DNA from 3 places in the Noviherbaspirillum cavernae genome. Region 2 is predicted to be linked to each of the others. Evidence: predicted binding sites of a transcription regulator. Region 2 holds the regulator's gene; each other region holds the start of a gene.
The links. Region 2 encodes sigma-54, which starts transcription at its own class of promoters, with help from an activator protein. Its sites were predicted from a motif close to TGGCANGNAANCTGCTTT; they were not measured.
Positions count from the first base shown of each region.

Region 1 (6,258 bases), 350 kb from region 2:
AAGATCGATCGCGCACGGGACATGATCATTGCCGAAGGTGACGCTTATCCTTCCGGCTGATCAATGGAAAACACAGATCGTCACGCCGTCAAATCAACTACCAGCTGAATGTATAGGATTCTTCGAAAGAGGGGGCGGACCGGGATGCGGGCCGCAAGGAATCCTCCAGTTCCCTTATCAAGTCATCGTTCGAGGCAATTGCCGGCCGTTCATCGGGAAAGCCGTTTTTGATCCATTGCTGACCTTGCTTGACCAGGTCGAATATCTCCCCTCGCGCGTAGCCATCCAGCTTGTTCGGATTGTCCAGCATCGTGAGATTTTGTCCTTGCTGGACGAGCAGCCTGTTCAACAGAAGAATGCCGAAAGTGCGGCAGTTCCCATCCATGAACGGATGCAAGCGTTCCAGTTTCTGGCATAGGTCGATTGCCGCATATATCCGTTTGTCCACGCTCAGGGTGTCATCGCTGCTACCGATCAGAGCGATGCGGTCATGGTATTTCTTTAGCCTTCCGTCCGCGACGGTGCGCAGGTCGGCGGGTTTTGTCGTGTAACTGAAGAACGCGGAGGTGCCGTCCAGGCCCCATCCATGAGCAATGTCGGCGTTGGCTTTCTGATGAAATTGTTTGCCTTCTTCCAAATATTCTCTTACTTCCTGCTCGCCCTTGTCACTCAGGTTGCCGACGCTCTTGTCCAAACCGAAGCCTGCCGCAGGTGGATCATCGGTGGAGCGGAACTCCAATGGACCGTCCGACGCCTTTCCAATCGCAAGGTCATGCAATCGAATCAACCAGTCGCAGTCAACAGGTTCGTGCACATCCTCCATCGCCATTTTCCAGGCACTCTTCATGTTGTATTGATAGCGTGTTTCGTCGTCAAAAAGAAAAGCCAGCAGAGGATTGCCTTTCGTTTCAATTCCAGACCCTTGTAGAGATTTTTCCACCGCATCAATGCGACAAGGATCAATCGACAAGCGCGCCCTGTTCAAGGGCGCTATGTGCTGCAGATGTGGATTGTCATTCAACTCATCGTAAAGAATTGTGAATGTCTCGTTGGCACAGGGGACGGCAAGCTTACTCGTGTAGTCCGAACATGCGTTTGCCGCGTCCTTTAGCAACCTGGCGAAATCGACATGCGCATCGATGGCGGGATTAATGCCGAGATTCCTTTGCTTGCACACTTCATTCAATGAAACCAGGAAGGCGGCGTTTTGCCGATGCGAGGTGCTCTTCCAGGGATGCTGCTTCATGTGCGCATCAATGGTTCTGAAAGTGCTGTCAAGCAGTTTGCTGTGCTGTCGAATGTCCAATTCCGTTCGCCCCGCGCCTTGTGATGACGAAACCGAAGATGACTGCGGCCATGCCTCGAACAGTTGTTGTCGCATGCCGCTCCCGGCACCGGGGCGATGGGTCGACGATGTCGTCGGTTCGTGCGGCGAAGCATTGAATGCATTGTTGGCAATGACGGCGGGCACAGGAAGAGCAGCGGTAGGCTCCGGTTGGACATGCGCTGTGGATTGCCGGGAAGGTATTGTGGTCATCGTTTTCTGCTTCGATTCAAGGCGAGGGTGGATATCCATCGCTGATAAGTGGCAAAACGACAGCATGAGTTCCCATACAGATTCGCGCGGCGAAACAGTTTGCACTTGCCAGTTCAAACGCGCGTTGCAAGCGGGGCAGTGCCGTTTCCCACATCGTCGCGAAACGCGATTCCCGCCCTCCCGGGAATGACCTATCCAGGAGATGAGTTCGAGTCACTTTGCGAGAATACGCTTTCTCCCCAATCTCGCACGGCGCACCAAATCGGCATGCTGTCTGCACGATCAATGTGCAAAACCCGCTTTGCGTGACGCTTCGATGGCTAAAGACGCTGGCACTGCTTTTGCATAGTGACCTTCTGAAATACATCTAAATGGCTTTAACGGCGAAGCCGAATCAGAAGGAGCTTTAATGAAGAAGCTGAAATTAGTCATGGTCGGCAATGGCATGGCCGGTGTGCGCACGCTCGAAGAACTGCTCAAGATCGCGCCCGACATCTACGACATCACCGTGTTCGGCGCCGAGCCGCACGCCAACTACAACCGCATCCTGCTGTCGCCCGTGCTGGCCGGCGAGCAGACCATCAAGGACATCATGCTGAACGATGTCGACTGGTACGCGGACAACAACATCACGCTTCATCTGGGCAAGAAGATCACGCAGATCGACCGCGCAAGGCGCATCGTGATCGCGGAAGATGGCACGATCGCCGAGTACGATCGCCTCTTGCTGGCGACCGGCTCCAATCCCTTCATGCTGCCGGTGCCGGGAAAGGATTTGCAGGGCGTCATTTCCTACCGCGATATCCACGACACCAATGCCATGATCGAGGCGGCGCAGATGCACAAGCATGCGATCGTGATCGGCGGCGGCCTGCTGGGATTGGAAGCCGCCAACGGATTGAAGCTGCGCGGCATGGACGTCACCGTGGTGCATCTGCCGCAATGGCTGATGGAACGCCAGCTCGATCCGGTCGCCGGCAAGATGCTGCAGAAATCGCTGGAAGATCGCGGCCTCAAATTCCTGCTCGACAAGAACACGAAGGAACTGGTCGGCGATGAAAATGGACGCGTCAAGGCGATCCGCTTCACCGACGGCCTCGAAGTGCCGGCGCAGCTGGTCGTGATGGCGGTCGGCATCCGCCCCAACACCACGCTGGCGGAATCGTCCGGCCTGTATTGCAACCGTGGCATCGTCGTCAACGACACGATGCAGACCTACGATCCGCGCGTCTATGCGGTCGGCGAATGCGTCAACCATCGCGGCACCGCCTACGGCCTCGTCGCGCCCCTGTTCGACATGGCGAAGGTGTGCGCGAATCATCTCGGCAATTTCGGCATCGGCCGCTATCAGGGCTCGGTCACTTCGACCAAGCTGAAAGTGACCGGCATCGACCTGTTCTCCGCCGGCGAATTCATGGGCGGCGAAGGGACGGAGGAAATCGTGCTGTCCGACCCCATCGGCGGCGTGTACAAGAAACTGGTGATCAAGGATGACAAGCTGGTCGGCGCCTGCCTGTACGGCGACACGGTGGACGGCAGCTGGTATTTCAGCCTGCTGCGCGAGGGCAAGGACATCGGCGAAATCCGCGACACCCTGATGTTCGGCGAGTCCAACACCGGCCGTCCCGGCGATGTCGGCCACGAAGGATTCACCAAGGCTGCCGCCATGCCCGACACCGCCGAAGTGTGCGGCTGCAACGGCGTGTGCAAGGGAACGATCGTCAAGGCGATCAAGGAAAAGGGCTTGTTCACGCTGGAAGACGTGCGCAAGCACACCAAGGCATCGGCATCATGCGGGTCCTGCACCGGCCTCGTCGAACAGATCATCAGCTTCACCGCCGGCGGCGACTATTCGACGGCGAACAAGGTCAAGCCGCTGTGCGGCTGCACCGACCATTCGCATCAGGAAGTGCGCGACGCGATCAAGGTGCACAAGTTGCTGACCATCGCCGACACGATGCACTTCATGGAATGGCGCACGCCGAATGGTTGTTCAAGCTGCCGCCCCGCGCTCAACTACTACCTGATCTCGACCTGGCCGCACGAGGCGAAGGACGATCCGCAATCGCGCTTCATCAACGAACGCGCCCACGCCAATATCCAGAAGGACGGCACCTACTCGGTGATCCCGCGCATGTGGGGCGGCGAAACCAATGCGTCGGAACTGCGTCGCATCGCCGATGTGGTCGACAAGTACCAGATCCCCACGGTGAAGGTCACCGGTGGCCAGCGCATCGACTTGCTCGGCGTGAAGAAGGAAGACCTGCCCGGTGTGTGGAAAGACCTCGATATGCCCTGCGGCCATGCCTATGCGAAGGCGCTGCGCACCGTGAAGACCTGCGTTGGTTCCGAATGGTGCCGCTTCGGCACGCAGGATTCGACCTTGATGGGACAGCAGCTTGAACGTGCGCTGTGGCGCATGTACGCGCCGCACAAGGTGAAGATCGCCGTGTCCGGCTGCCCGCGCAACTGCGCCGAATCCGGCATCAAGGACGTCGGTGTGATCGGCGTCGATTCCGGCTGGGAAATCTATGTCGGCGGCAACGGCGGCATCAAGACGGAAGTCGCGCATTTCTTCGTCAAGCTGAAGACGCATGAAGAGGTGCTGGAGTATTCCGGCGCGTTCCTGCAGCTGTATCGCGAGGAAGGCTGGTATCTCGAGCGCACCGTGCATTACATCGCGCGCGTCGGCCTCGATCATGTCAAGGCCAAGGTGCTGGAGGATGCCGGGAACCGCAAGGCTTTGTACGAGCGCCTGCTGTTCTCGCTCGATGGCGAACCCGATCCGTGGCACGAGAAGGACAAGGCGCTGGTGGATGTACGGCAGTTCGAGCCGCTATCCGCATAGTAGTCGTAGGGCGGGTCCCACCCGCCATTCGGCGCATGCGTGGCGGGTGGGACCCGCCCTACATTCTCCGTACCGAAATTTCACAAACTCCAATTAAAAGGCCTTCCTCATGTCACAACAATGGAAACCCGTCTGCAGCGTCGCAGACATTCCCGTGCTTGGCGCCCGGGTCGTCAAGCGGGCAGTGCAACCCGACGTGGCGATTTTCCGCAACAGCGAAGACAAGGTATTCGCGCTGCTGGATCGCTGCCCGCACAAGGGCGGGCCGCTGTCGCAGGGGATCGTGTTCGGTGAGCGCGTGGCCTGCCCGCTGCACAACTGGAACATCGCGCTCGACACCGGCTGCGCCGCCGAACCCGACGAGGGCTGCACGCAGAAGTTCAGCGTGAAAGTGGAGGACGGTCGGGTCTATCTTGACGTCAATGAGTTGAACCTGCCCGCGCGCGAGGTGAAGGCCGCATGAGCGAAGCGCGCGAAGCAAAGGCAACGTGCTGTTACTGCGGCGTCGGCTGCGGCGTCATCGTCCAGACCGACGGCGCGCAGGTGGTCGGCGTGCGTGGCGATCCCGAGCATCCTGCCAACTTCGGGCGGCTTTGCACCAAGGGCAGCACCCTGCACCTGACGGCTGATCCGGTATTGCAGCAGCAGGCGCGGGCGCTCTTTCCTGAAATGCGTCTGATGCGGGATGGCAGGCGCGAACGCGCATCGTGGGATGCCGTGATGGATCATCTGGTGCAGCGCTTCGCAGAAACCATCAGCCTGTACGGACCGGACAGCGTGGCCTTCTACATTTCCGGCCAGTTGCTGACCGAGGATTACTACGTCTTCAACAAGCTGGCCAAGGGCTTGATCGGCACCAACAACATCGATACCAATTCGCGCCTGTGCATGTCGAGTGCGGTCGCCGGCTACAAGCAGACCCTGGGCGCGGATGCGCCGCCGGCCTGCTACGAAGACATCGATCATGCAGACGTGATCTTCATCGCCGGCTCCAACACCGCATACGCGCATCCGATCCTGTATCGCCGCATCGAGGATGCACGCAAAAACAATCCGGACCTGAAGGTGATCGTCGCCGATCCGCGCCGCACCGACACCGCGCGCGAGGCGGACCTGTTCCTGCCCATCCTGCCCGGCACCGATGTCGCGCTGTTCAATGGCATGCTGCATATCTGCCTGTGGGAAGACCTGATCGACGTCGCGTATATCGAGGCGCACACCGAGGGCTTTGCCGAACTCAAGCGCACGGTGCGCGATTACACGCCGAAGTATGTCGCCGACACCTGCGGCATCAGCGAAGACGACTTGCTGACGGCGGCGCGCTGGTTCGGCGCATCGAAGGCATCGCTGTCGCTGTATTGCCAGGGCCTGAACCAGTCGGCATCGGGCACGGCGAAGAATGCCGCGCTCATCAATCTGCATCTGGCCACGCATCAGATCGGCAAGCCCGGCGCGGGCCCGTTTTCGCTGACCGGACAACCGAACGCGATGGGCGGGCGCGAAGTCGGCGGGCTTGCCAATCTGCTGTCCGCGCACCGCGACATGGGCAATCCTGAACATCGCGCCGAAGTGGCCCGCCTGTGGGGAGTGGACGAGGTGCCGTCGAAGCCCGGCAAGACCGCGGTCGAAATGTTCGAGGCGATCCGTGCCGGCGACATCAAGATCGTCTGGATCGCCTGCACCAATCCCGCGCAGTCCTTGCCCGACCAGAAACTGGTGCGCGAAGCCCTGAAGCACGCCGAACTGGTGATCGTGCAGGAAGCCTACAAGACCACCGCGACGGTGGACTATGCCGATGTGCTGCTGCCGGCGACCACGTGGAGCGAGAAGGAGGGCACCGTCACCAATTCCGAGCGCCGCATCACGCGCTTCA
Region 1 is NZ_QYUN01000002.1:3,049,493-3,055,750, reverse strand. Features, by position in the region: gene D3870_RS14265 (Fic family protein) at 98-1,654, opposite strand; gene nirB (nitrite reductase large subunit NirB) at 1,947-4,385, shown strand; gene nirD (nitrite reductase small subunit NirD) at 4,495-4,848, shown strand; gene D3870_RS14250 (nitrate reductase) at 4,845-6,258, shown strand, end outside.
Region 1: nirB (nitrite reductase large subunit NirB) is a predicted target of sigma-54. The motif match lies at 1,868-1,885, and genes of this name have one in related genera.

Region 2 (6,258 bases):
GAAGAAGGAAGCCGCGCAGTTGAAGCGCTTCCTGCGCGAAAACCTGTATCTGCACTATCAGGTCAATCGCATGACGAGCAAGGCGCGGCGCATCATCGAGGAATTGTTCCATGCCTTCATGAGCGAGCCGCGCCTGCTGCCGCCGACCTATCAGGTGATGGCGGGTGAGGGCAGCGCCCGTGTGCAGGTGCAGGCGCGCAAGGTGGCCGACTACATCGCGGGCATGACCGACCGCTATGCGATGCGCGAGCATCGGCGCTTGTTCGCGGTGGATGAACTTTGACAGGGTGCTGAAAAACCACTGCGCGTGAAGGCAAGCGCAAATGCGCGCAGCAAGACAGGAATCTCAGCGTCGGCGTCGCCGCATGTGCGCGAGCGTCTTCACCCTCGGTTCGACACGGCAGGCGGCGGGTTGTGATGCATGACGCGTATCAGGTCAGATCGCGCAAAGGATGCGCATGCGCCGGCCATGCGGACTCAAAGAACTGCGTCACCATTTCCGGCGTGACCTGTTCCAGCGTCGGCGGATTCCATTGCGGCGCATTGTCCTTGTCGATCACCAGCGCACGCACACCCTCCAGCACCTCGCCATGTTCGAAGCTGCGCCGTACCAGCGTGCGCTCCATGCGCAGGCAGTCCGCCACCGTCAGGCGCGCGCCGCGGCGCAACTGTTCCAGCGTGACGCACATCATCAGGGGCGAACGCTGTTCCATCACCTGCAAGGTCTTCCGGGCGAAGGGCATGTCGTCCTGCGCCAGCGACGCCGCGATGGCGCGCACGTCGTCGTGCGCAAAGTGCTTGTCGATGGCGGCACGGTTGATCGCCAGCGCACTGCCGGCCGGCTCGACGCGGGTCTGAAACGGTGCGGCGAACGAGCGAATGACTGCACGCATATCGGCCTCATTCGTGGATGCCAGCACTTCCCTCAGTGCCGGCAATTCCGATGCAGGGATGAATACATCGGCCAGACTCGCATGGAGCGCGTCGGCCGCGCCGACGGTTTCGCCGGTGATGCCGAGGTAAGTGCCCAGTTCGCCCGGAACGCGCGTCAGGAAATAACTGCCGCCGACGTCGGGGAAGAGTCCGATATTGACTTCGGGCATGGCCATCTTCGTGCGTTCCGTGACGATGCGCATCCGGTTGGCGTCGCCGCCCTGTGCGATCCCCATGCCACCACCCATGACGATGCCGTCCATGATGGCGATATACGGCTTCGGGTAATGATGGATCAGGTGGTTGAGCGCATATTCCTCGCTGAAAAAATCCTCCAGCAGGGCACTGTGTCCGGTTGACGTTGCGTTGCCGACTTCGTGGAAGAAACGGATGTCACCGCCTGCGCAAAATGCTTTCTCGCTGGTGCTTTGGATAAGGACGGCGCTGATGCGCGGATCGTCGCGCCACGCCAGCAGGGCCTGGGTCAATGCCCGCACCATGTCGAGTGAAAGAGAGTTCAGCGCCTTCGGGCGCTCGAGATGCAGGTATCCAATCCGGTTCCGGATTTCGCAGCGAATATGGTCGGTCATGGGGTGATGAGTGAGCGATGGGAAGGACCTATTCTATCGACATTGAACAATGTCTACAGGCAACATGTTTGCCCTTGCCGATTCGATATTTCCATGCCAATCCACTCATCCATCAAGGGAGGCCGGAAATCAAAAAGGGCGCCTTGTATGCGCCCTTGATTTGCCGTTGGCCGGGTGGTTCCCGGCGAGGATGATTTCTTACGATGTCGCGTCGGCGGCAGGTGCTTCCGGCATGCGCTTGATCGTTTCATGCTGATGGTCCTGCACCTTGGTCTTGTACTTCAGGACCTGGCGGTCCAGCTTGTCGATCAGCGAGTCGATCGCAGCGTACAGGTCTTCCGCAAAACTCTCCACGTGTATCACGATTCCTCTCAGGCGAACATTGACTTCGGCTCGTTGTCGCCTGTCCTTGTCCGAGGGCTTTTCCACGCCCAGGATGATGGCAATATCAATGACATGATCGAAGTGGCGCTTGATCCGCTCCAGCTTGTTTTGCACGTATTCACGGATAGCAGGTGTCAATTCGAGGTGATGTCCACTGATTGTGAGATTCATACAGCGCTCCTATGGATATTGCCGCTGGAGGTTCGCAACATGGCTTGATCACGTGGAGTTCAATGATTGCACTTCATAAGCGGCCACGTTGAAACGCAACGACAGTAAAGCTCAACACGATTGCAGGAATTACAGCGATTTGCGCAGATTAACGGGAGGAATTTTCAGGGCCTCGCGGTACTTTGCCACGGTTCGACGCGCCACGACCATGCCTTGTTCCCCCAACATCTCCGCTATTTTGCTATCTGAGAATGGACTCTTGGGGTCTTCTGCTCCTATCAACTGTTTGATGAGGGCTCGTATCGCGGTCGAGGAGGCTTCCCCCCCGGCTTCAGTCGCGACGTGGCTCCCGAAGAAGTATTTCAACTCAAACATTCCATGCGGAGTAAGCATGTATTTCTGAGTTGTCACGCGAGAAATAGTACTCTCGTGTAAACCCAGTGTATCAGCTATTTCACGCAAGACAAGGGGACGCATTGCCACCGCGCCGTGCGAAAAAAAGTTGCGCTGGCGGTCGACGATCGCCTGCGCAACGCGCAGGATCGTGTCGAAGCGCTGCCGCATGTTCTTGATCAGCCATTTGGCTTCCTGCAGCTGCGAATTGAGCGAGGCCTCGCCCTTGTTCTGCTTCAGGATGTTGGCGTACAGCGCATTGACGCGCAGGCGCGGCATGACGTCGTGGTTGAGCATGACCTGCCAGCCGTTTTTTGTTCTCTTGACGATCACGTCCGGCACCACGAAATCCGATGCGTCGGACGCGAAGGCTGCGCCGGGATGCGGGTTGCAACTCTTGATGACCGCTTGCGCCTCGCGCAAGTCTTCATCATCGCAGTCGAGCGCCTTCTTGAGCTTGTTGAAATCGCGCTGCGCGAACAGCGCGAGATGCTTCTCGACGATCGTCAGGGCCATGCGCCGTGTCACCAGCGGCACCCTGGGGAAGCGCCTGATCTGGATCGCCAGGCATTCCGAGGCATTGCGCGCGCCGACCCCGGCCGGCTCGAAGCTCTGCAGCAATTTGAGCGCGACCGATAGCTCATCCAGTTCGATGCCGAGTTCCTCGGGCAGGCGGGCGTGAATTTCTTCCAGCGGTTCTTCAAGATAGCCGTTGTCGTCCAGCGCGTCGATGATCAGTTCCAGCAGGGCGCGGTCGCGCATTTCGCGCACCGTGACGCGGACCTGTTCCAGCAGATGCTCGCGCAAGGTCGTCTCGTGCGCTTCGAGCTGCGGGCGCGCATCGTCGTCTTCCGGCGCCTTGGAAGTGCGCGCAACGTCGTCGAAGCTCCACTCCGAGTCGCTGGCGCTCGATGTTTCGGACGATTCTCCGCCTTCGAACGCGCCTTCCGATTCGTCGGACGACGATTTCGCATCGGGGGCTGACGGCGCTTCCGGCGTGGTGCTGCCCGGGCTGATCGCGCCGTCGGCCAGCAAACGCAGGGAGTGGTCGAGCGGGTCGTCGACGCGTTCCAGCATGGGGTTTTCCGACAGGATCTGTTCCAGCTCCTGATGCAGTTCGAGCGTGGACAGTTGCAGCAGGCGGATCGACTGCTGCAACTGCGGTGTCAGCGCCAGGTGCTGCGAGATGCGGAGTTGGAGAGTCTGTTTCATCTGTCGGCCATCACATCCGGAAGTGTTCGCCCAGATACACGCGGCGCACCGATTCGTCGGCGATGATGTCGTCGGGGCGGCCGGATGCCAGCACCGCGCCCTGGTTGATGATGTAGGCGCGGTCGCAAATGCCGAGCGTTTCGCGCACGTTGTGATCGGTGATCAGCACGCCGATGCCGCGTTCCTTGAGGAAGCGGACGATGCGCTGGATCTCGATCACCGCGATCGGGTCCACGCCGGCGAACGGTTCGTCCAGCAGCACGAAGCGCGGGTTGGTGGCCAGCGCGCGCGCGATTTCGACGCGTCGCCGTTCGCCGCCGGACAGCGACAGCGCCTGGCTCTCGCGCAGCTTTTCGATCTGCAGTTCCGCCAGCAGAGTGTTCAATCGCTTGTCGATGGCAGCCTTCGACAGCGGCTTGCCATTCTCGGTTTGCAGCTCGAGCACCGCGCGGATATTGTCTTCCACCGTGAGCTTGCGGAACACCGAGGCTTCCTGCGGCAGATACGACAGGCCCAGCACTGCGCGGCGATGGATCGGCAGGCGTGAAATGTTGTTGCCGTCGAGGTCGATCTCGCCGGCGTCCGACGGTACCAGGCCGACGATCATGTAGAACGAGGTGGTCTTGCCCGCGCCATTGGGGCCGAGCAGGCCGACCACCTCGCCGCTTGCCACCTGCAGCGAGACGTCGCGCACGACCTGGCGCGCGCCGTAACTCTTCTGCAAGCCGCGGACAACCAGTGTGCTTGCCATGTCAGTTGCCCTTGTTTTCGGTGCGCGGCTGGATCACGGCCTTGATGCGGCCGCCGCCCGGCTTGCTCTCGCCGGTAGCAGTGTTGTTGACCGTGAAAAATTCGGCGCGGCTGTCATACGAAATGAACTCGCCTTGCACTTCGTCGGTCGCCCTGGTTCCCTCCAGCCGTCGCACCATCGCCTTCGAATACAGCTTCGCCACTTCGGTCTTGTTATCGTATTCGATGCGGTCAGCGGCATGCCCTTCCATCCACAGGTCGGGGCCGCCATCGCGTTTCTGGCGGAACGTAGCCAGCTTGCCAGGCGCAGCCCACAGCGTGGCGTATTGATAGCCTGCCGGGTCTTGTGTGACGACCAGCTTCGCGCCTTTCATGATCAGGGTGCCGCGTGTCAGGATGACGTTGCCGGTGAAGGTGTTGATCTGCTTCACGTCGTCATAGGCCATGTGGTCCGCCTCGACGTTGGTCGGCTTCAGCGAGTCTGCCTTCTCGGCGTGCGCAACGCCTGCAATCGCCATCGAGAATATCAACAGCGGCAGCAGTCGCGGCAAGGACAAAAAACGTTTCATGAAGGATTTCTTTCGTGGTGCATCGTGTCGTACAGGTTCAGCGAACCGGCGCATGGTAGCTGCCTTGCACCCGGCTCGACAGGCGCAATTCGCGCGTCGCATTGTTGACGTACATGCCGATTCCGTTCAGGGTCGACTCGCCCAGAGTGATCTGGACCGGCTTCTCGGTTTTCGCCACGTCGTCGTCCGGCAGGATCAGCATGTACTCCGACTTGACCTGCAGCCGTTCGGACCGCGGCGTGGCGGGGCGGTCCATATGCACGTTGTCGTACATGTGCATCTCGCTGCCGTCGCTGTTGACCTCCGCCCGATCGGAACGCAGCGTCGTCGGCGGCCGCTCGGCGGTCAGGCTCTTCAATACCGGATTCACGACATCGTAGGAATCGTCCTTCGGATTGTGCGTGAGCTTGTCGCCCGATACGTGATAGCGCGGCTCGCCCGTTTCCGACATCTTCACGTAGCTGAAGTGGTCGACGTATAGATCCGGTGCAGTCCGGGTAACGTCGGGAATGAAATCGCTTGCATTACGGCGCATCACTTCCAGCGCCCAGAAGCTGCCCAGCGCCAATGCGCTCATCAGCGCCACGAGCATGAACAGACGGAAGCGCCGAGTGGATTGTTCGCTCGTCATGCCAGGTACGGCGCGATTGCCGCCTCGTAATTTCCTTGCGCGCGCAAAATGAAATCGCACAACTCGCGTGCCGCGCCGTGTCCGCCGCCGGCGCTGGTGACGTGGTGGACGCGCGCCCTTACTTCGGGATGCGCATTCGGCACGCTGGCGGCAAAGCCGACGCGCAACAGGATCGGCAAGTCGATCACGTCGTCGCCGACGAAACCGCACGCATCGGCGCTGTTGCCCGTTTCCTTCAGCAATTGTTCGAACGCGCTGCGCTTGTCGTGCACGCCTTGATACAGATGGCGGATGCCGAGATCCGCCGCGCGCCGCGCGACGATCGCGGACTGGCGCGCGCTGATGATGGCGGTTGCCACGCCCGATTGCTGCAGCAGCTTGATGCCGTGACCGTCCAGCACATTGAAGGTCTTGATCAGTTCGCCGTCCGCACCGTAGTGCAGGCTGCCGTCGGTCAGGATGCCGTCGACATCGAAAATCATCAAGCGGACGCAGGCGGCGCGGGTGACAGCGGTCGCTTCCATCAGATTACCTTGGCTCGCGTCAGGTCATGAATATGCAGGGCGCCGACCAGCTTGCCGCCGGCATCGGCGACCAGCAGCTGGTTGATGCGGTAGTGCTCCAT
Region 2 is NZ_QYUN01000002.1:3,402,420-3,408,677, reverse strand. Features, by position in the region: gene D3870_RS15930 (deoxyguanosinetriphosphate triphosphohydrolase) at 1-283, shown strand, start outside; gene D3870_RS15925 (enoyl-CoA hydratase/isomerase family protein) at 432-1,523, opposite strand; gene hpf (ribosome hibernation-promoting factor, HPF/YfiA family) at 1,722-2,078, opposite strand; gene D3870_RS15915 (RNA polymerase factor sigma-54) at 2,208-3,683, opposite strand; gene lptB (LPS export ABC transporter ATP-binding protein) at 3,694-4,434, opposite strand; gene lptA (lipopolysaccharide transport periplasmic protein LptA) at 4,436-5,002, opposite strand; gene lptC (LPS export ABC transporter periplasmic protein LptC) at 5,040-5,633, opposite strand; gene D3870_RS15895 (KdsC family phosphatase) at 5,630-6,157, opposite strand; gene D3870_RS15890 (KpsF/GutQ family sugar-phosphate isomerase) at 6,157-6,258, opposite strand, start outside.

Region 3 (6,258 bases), 3.2 Mb from region 2:
ACTCGGGCGGCACAGGCAACAGGCACAGGACGCGATCGACCGGACCATAACAGATGGCGCACGGCGCATCTGTTATGGTTCAATTTGCCGTCATCTATATCTGTTCCGCACTTCATGAATAAGCGATCATGCGACATGGATTCGCAAACTCTCTACCGGCAGCTGGCAGACCACTATCTGGCCGCGATCAAGGCCGGCACGCTGGCGCAGGGCGAGCGCATGCCGTCCGTGCGTTCCCTTATGCGCAAGCATGCTGTCAGCCTGTCCACCGCACTGCAGTCCCTGCGCCAACTTGAAAGCGAAGGCTGGGTCGAGGCACGCCCGCGCTCCGGCTATTTCGTGCGCAGGCCGTGGAGCAAGACCATTCTGCCGCTCGAGGAACCGAGCGTCTCGCGGCCGCCCGATCCGGCGCAATACGTCGGCATCCATGCCCGCGTGTCGGAATTCATCGCGCAAGGACGCCGCCATCCGGTGAAGGTCAATCTGTCGGGGGCGCGTGCCGCACCCGAGCTGTATCCGGCGGAAGAACTCAAGAATGCCGCGATCCGCGCGTTGCGGCGCGAGCCCGGCATGCTGGTGCGCGGCACTTCGCCCGGCGGCAATGCGCACTTCAGAACGGTACTGGCCAGGCGCGCAATGGAAAGCGGCATGGTGCTGTCGCCGGACGACATCACGGTCACGCATGGCTGCAGCGAAGGACTCAATCTTGCGCTGCGGGCGGTGGCGCAGGCGGGGGATGTCATCGCGGTCGAGTCGCCCGCGTATTTCGGCCTGCTGCAGATCCTCGAAAGCCTCGGCCTGCGCGCGCTGGAAATCCCGACCAGCGCCACCACCGGCCTGTCGCTCGATGCGCTGGAACTGGCCATGCGCACCTACGACAACATCAAGGCGGTGGTGGTGGTGCCGCATCTGCAGAATCCGCTGGGAAGTATCATGCCCGACGAGCACAAGCGGCGCCTGGTGCAACTGTGCGAACGCCGCGCTGTCCCGCTGATCGAAGACGATTGCTATAGCGACCTCGTTGATGTCGCCGCGCCGCTCAATGCAGTGAAGTCCTGGGACCGCAGCGGCAACGTCATCCATTGCGCATCGCTCAGCAAGACCCTCGCGCCCGGCATGCGGCTCGGCTGGATGGTCGCTGGCCGCTGGCAGGCACGGGTGACGATGCTCAAGTATGCGCAGTCGCACGACAACGAGGAATGGTCGCAGCTTGCGGCGGCTGATTACATTGCCTCGCCCGCCTTCGAACGCCATCTGCGCCGTCTGCGCACCGCACTGCGGCAACAGCGCGAGCGCGTGGCCGAGGCGATCGCCACCGCCTTCCCGTCCGGCACGCGGTTGAACATGCCCGATGGCGGCCTTACGCTATGGCTCGAGCTGCCGAACAAATTGTCATCGGACAAGGTGTTCGAGGCAGCGATGCAGGAAGGGATACTCGTCGCGCCCGGCGCCATGTTCTCCAACTCCAGCCGCTTCGATCATTTCCTTCGCATCAGTTGCGGCTTCCCCCACACCCGGGATATTGAAGAAGCGATGCGCCGCCTCGGCGGAATCGTCGCCATGTTGTCGCGCAAGGCGGCCTGAGTCTATTGCTCGCGCAACGCGCGGCGGTACTGGATCGCCTCGGCGACATGTGGCTGGCCTATCGTGGCCTGTCCCGCCAGATCGGCAATCGTGCGGGCGACCTTCAGCACGCGGTGGTAGGCGCGCGCCGACCAGTTCAGGCGCGTCATCGCGGTGCGCAGCAATTGCTCGCCTTGTGCATCCGGTTTGCAGTGCGCATCGATTTCCGTGGTCGACAGCGCGTGATTGCCCTTGCCCTGCCGTGCGATCTGCGCCGCAAACGTGCGTTCCACGCGTGCCGCGATGGCGCTGGAAGGCTCGCCATCGGCCTGCTTCAGCAAATCCTCGTGCGGCAGCGCGCCGACCTGGATCTGCATGTCGATGCGGTCGAGCAGCGGGCCGGAAATCCGATCCTGGTAGCGCGCCACGTTGTCCGGCGTGCAGCGGCATTTGTTGGAACTATGACCGAGAAAACCGCAGGGGCACGGATTCATGGCAGCCACCAGCTGGAAGCGCGCCGGGAAGTCCGCCTGCCGCGCCGCGCGCGAGATCGTGATGTGGCCCGACTCCAGCGGTTCGCGCAGCACTTCCAGCACTTTCCGGTCGAACTCGGGAAGTTCATCGAGAAACAGCACGCCGCGATGCGCCAGTGAAATCTCGCCCGGACGCGGCGTGCCGCCACCGCCGACCAGCGCCACGCCCGATGCCGTGTGATGCGGCGCGCGGTACGGCCGCGCCTTCCAGCGCGCCACCGAAAAGCCGCCGTTGAGCGATTGCACTGCCGCTGATTCCAGCGCCTCCTCATCCGTCATCGGCGGCAGGATGCCGGGGAAACGCGCCGCCAGCATCGACTTGCCGGTGCCGGGCGGACCGACCATCAGCACGCTGTGACCGCCGGCTGCGGCCACTTCCAGCGCACGCTTGGCCTGCGCCTGCCCCTTGACCTCGGAAAAATCGGGATACGCCGCTCGCGCCGCCTCGGCCTGCGCCGTGTGACGCGCCAGCTGCGCATCGCCACCGAGCGCCGCGAAATGCGCGCACACATCCAGCAGCGAATCGGCGGGATGGATCGCCGCGTCCGCGACCAGTGCCGCTTCATCCGCATTCGCGCGCGGCAGGATGAATGCGCGCTGCCTGCCGCTGGCATCTCCCGCGCGATGCATCGCATACGTCATCGCCAGCGCGCCCCGGATCGGCCGCAGTTCGCCCGACAGCGACAGCTCGCCGGCAAATTCATACTTGCCGAGTTCATCGGCAGGCATCTGCCCGGAGGCGGCGAGGATGCCGAGCGCGATCGGCAGATCGAAGCGGCCCGATTCCTTGGGCAGATCGGCCGGCGCCAGATTGACCGTGATGCGGCGCGCGGGAAACTCGAAGCGCGCATTCTGCAGCGCGGCGCGCACCCGGTCCTTCGATTCCTTGACCTCGGTTTCGGGCAGGCCGACGATGGTGAAGGAGGGAAGGCCGTTGGCGAGATGCACTTCGACCGTGACTTCGGGCGCGTCCATTCCGGCCAGCGCGCGGCTTTTCAAGACAGCGAGACTCATTGATGTTGTTGTTGATATTGATGTTGTTCGGATGTCCCGCGATGCGGGGCATGATCGCATGTCGGCGCAGTCAATCAATGCCCATGGCAATGCTTGTGATGATGCGCATGTTCCAGCAGCGACGTGACGGCCTTCACGATCGCAAATCGGATCGCCTGGTCCTTCGTCGGATGATCGGCGAAGCGGACGACGATCGGCCCCACGGTCGCCGAGCTGCTGTGCGCCTCGCCCGTCTCCCTGTGGTAGGCGATCGTGATGTCGTGCTCGATCATCAGGTGCGCGCAGGCATTCCAGTCGCGCGTCCATTGCGGCAGCGCCTTGCTGTCGTCCCACAGGGTGCCGGCGCTTTCGTAGAACTCTTCGATGTTGTGGTGACCGAGCAGTTGCGCCAGATGCCGCTCCTTGGCGACGCAGCTTCGAAAATATTCTTCATCGCTCATGCGCATGGCTTGATCTCCTCGAGTCCGCGAATCGGTGCTGCGATGCAAGCGCGCATGGCGGCGCTGCCGACGCGTGCGACGCATCTGGCACGTCAGGCCAGACGCGCCTCGCTCATTTCTTCAACTGCGCTTCCAGCTCCGCCACGCGCGCTTCCAGTTCCTCCAGTTTCGCGCGTGTCTTGGCGAGCACCTGGCTCTGTACATCGAATTCCTCGCGCGTGACCAGGTCGAGTTTCGAAAACCCCTGGCTCAACATCGCCTTCACGTTTTTCTCGAGATCCTTGGCGGGCGAGCTTTCCAGCGCCTGGTTGAACTTGGCCTGCATGTCGTTGAAGAAATTGTTCTTGTCCATGATGGATATCCTTGAAAAGTGGCATGTTTTGCACCTGCTTGGTGCGCATTCTTGTGGTGCGAACCACGGCGGTGCGTGATGGCCGGTGCGGTAGTGAAAATCGATGCGCGCAGGGCTTGCACAAGCCGGTTGGTGGTAAAAATGATAACGCAATTGCTCCCGAATCGGCTGGCATGAGTTCTGCTAAATGTAGCTTGGAATCAATTTCTATCACTTCCAACAACGACAACTTCCAACGACCAACAGGGATGCGCGATGAAAAAACTGATTTTAGCTTCCGCCGTACTTGCGGCATTTGCCTCGACTGCTTCCGCGCAACAGGCGCAGCCGGCACCCGAGCATACCTTTACTGGCAACGTGGCGGTAGTCACTGACTATCGTTTTCGCGGCATTTCGCAAACCTTCAAGAAGCCGGCCATCCAGGGCGGCTTCGATTACGCCCACAGCAGCGGTTTCTACGTCGGCAACTGGAACTCCAACGTCAGCGGCGTGCAGTATCCGCAAGGCGGCTCCATCGAGATGGACTTCTACGCCGGCTACAAGTTCGAACCGGTCAAGGATGTCACCGGCGACGTCGGCTTCCTGTACTACTACTATCCGGGCGCGAAGGTCGCCGGCACCAGCGAGAAATTCGACAATGGCGAGATCTATTTCGCCGTCGGCTACAAGTGGTTCTCGGCCAAGTACAGCTACGGCGTGACCGACTTCTTCGGCCTGAACAACACGACCGCCGGCCTTTACGCCTTCACCGCGCTGAACCCGAGCGGCAATTCGAAAGGCTCCGGCTATCTCGACCTGAACGCCAACTTCGAAATCGCCGACAAGACCACGCTGAACCTGCATGTCGGCCGCCAGACCGTGAAGAGTTACGGCGCGTTGAGCTATACCGACTACAAGATCGGCGTGGCGCGCGATTTCGGCTTCGCCACGCTCGGCCTGGCCGTGATCGGCACCGATGCCGACAAGGACTACTGGCAGGCCACCAACGGCAGCTCGACCAGGAAACTGGGGGAAACCACGGCCGTGCTGTCCCTCTCCAAAACCTTCTAAAGCGCAAGAGGTTCATCATGAAACTGATTACCGCAATCATCAAGCCGTTCAAGCTGGACGAAGTGCGTGAGGCGCTGTCGGCAATCGGCGTGCAGGGCATCACCGTCACCGAGGTGAAGGGCTTCGGCCGGCAGAAGGGCCACACGGAGCTGTATCGCGGCGCCGAATACGTCGTCGATTTCCTGCCGAAGACGAAAGTCGAAGCGGCGGTGGATGACGCCATCGTGGATCGCGCCATCGAGGCGATCGAGACCGCAGCCCGCACCGGCAAGATCGGCGACGGCAAGATTTTCGTATTCGACTTGCAGCAAGTCGTGCGTATCCGTACCGGCGAAACCGGCAACGACGCACTCTAACGGAGACACAACATGAAAAAACAATTGCTACGCTTCCTCGCCGCGAGCACGCTGCTGTTCGCGGTCGGGTTCTCGCAGTCCGCGCTGGCGGTCGATGCGCCAAGCTCCAAACCCGAGGCGGCGGCCATCAACGGCGCGCCGGCGGCATCCCCTGCGGCGCCCGCTGCCGCCGCGGCGGCTCCGGCCACAACCGCCGCAGCACCGGCTGCTGCCGCACCTGCCGCTGCCGCGCCGGTCGCCAACAAGGGCGACACCGCGTGGATGATGACCGCCACCGTGCTGGTGATCCTGATGACCATCCCGGGCCTGGCCTTGTTCTACGGCGGCCTGGTCCGCTCCAAGAACATGCTGTCGATCCTGATGCAGGTGTTCGTGATCTTCTCGATGATCATCGTGCTGTGGTGCATCTATGGCTACTCGCTCGCGTTCACCGAGGGCGGCAGCTTCATCGGCTCGTTCGATCGCCTGTTCCTGAAAGGCATCACGCCTGAATCGCTGGCGGCTACCTTCAGCAAGGGTGTCGTGATTCCCGAGTTCGTGTTCGTGGTGTTCCAGGCGACGTTCGCGGCAATCACCTGCGGCCTGATCGTCGGCGCATTCGCCGAGCGCATCAAGTTCTCCGCCGTGCTGCTGTTCATCGGTCTGTGGTTCACCTTCAGCTACCTGCCGGTGGCGCACATGGTCTGGTTCTGGCCCGGCCCGGATGCCTACACCGATGCCGCCGCCGCAGAGAAGGCAACCGCAGCCGCCGGCTGGCTGTTCGCCAAGGGCGCGCTCGATTTCGCCGGCGGCACCGTGGTGCATATCAATGCCGCGGTGGCGGGTCTGGTCGGTGCATTCGTGATCGGCAAGCGCGTCGGCTACGGCAAGGAATCGATGGCGCCGCACTCGCTGACGATGACCATGATCGGCGCATCGCTCTTGTGGGTGGGCTGGTTCGGCTTCAACGC
Region 3 is NZ_QYUN01000002.1:246,871-253,128, forward strand. Features, by position in the region: gene D3870_RS01205 (aminotransferase-like domain-containing protein) at 136-1,584, shown strand; gene D3870_RS01210 (YifB family Mg chelatase-like AAA ATPase) at 1,587-3,110, opposite strand; gene D3870_RS01215 (aminoacyl-tRNA synthetase) at 3,185-3,556, opposite strand; gene D3870_RS01220 (accessory factor UbiK family protein) at 3,663-3,902, opposite strand; gene D3870_RS01225 (TorF family putative porin) at 4,158-4,952, shown strand; gene D3870_RS01230 (P-II family nitrogen regulator) at 4,970-5,308, shown strand; gene D3870_RS01235 (ammonium transporter) at 5,321-6,258, shown strand, end outside.
Region 3: D3870_RS01225 (TorF family putative porin) is a predicted target of sigma-54. The motif match lies at 4,072-4,089, and genes of this name have one in related genera.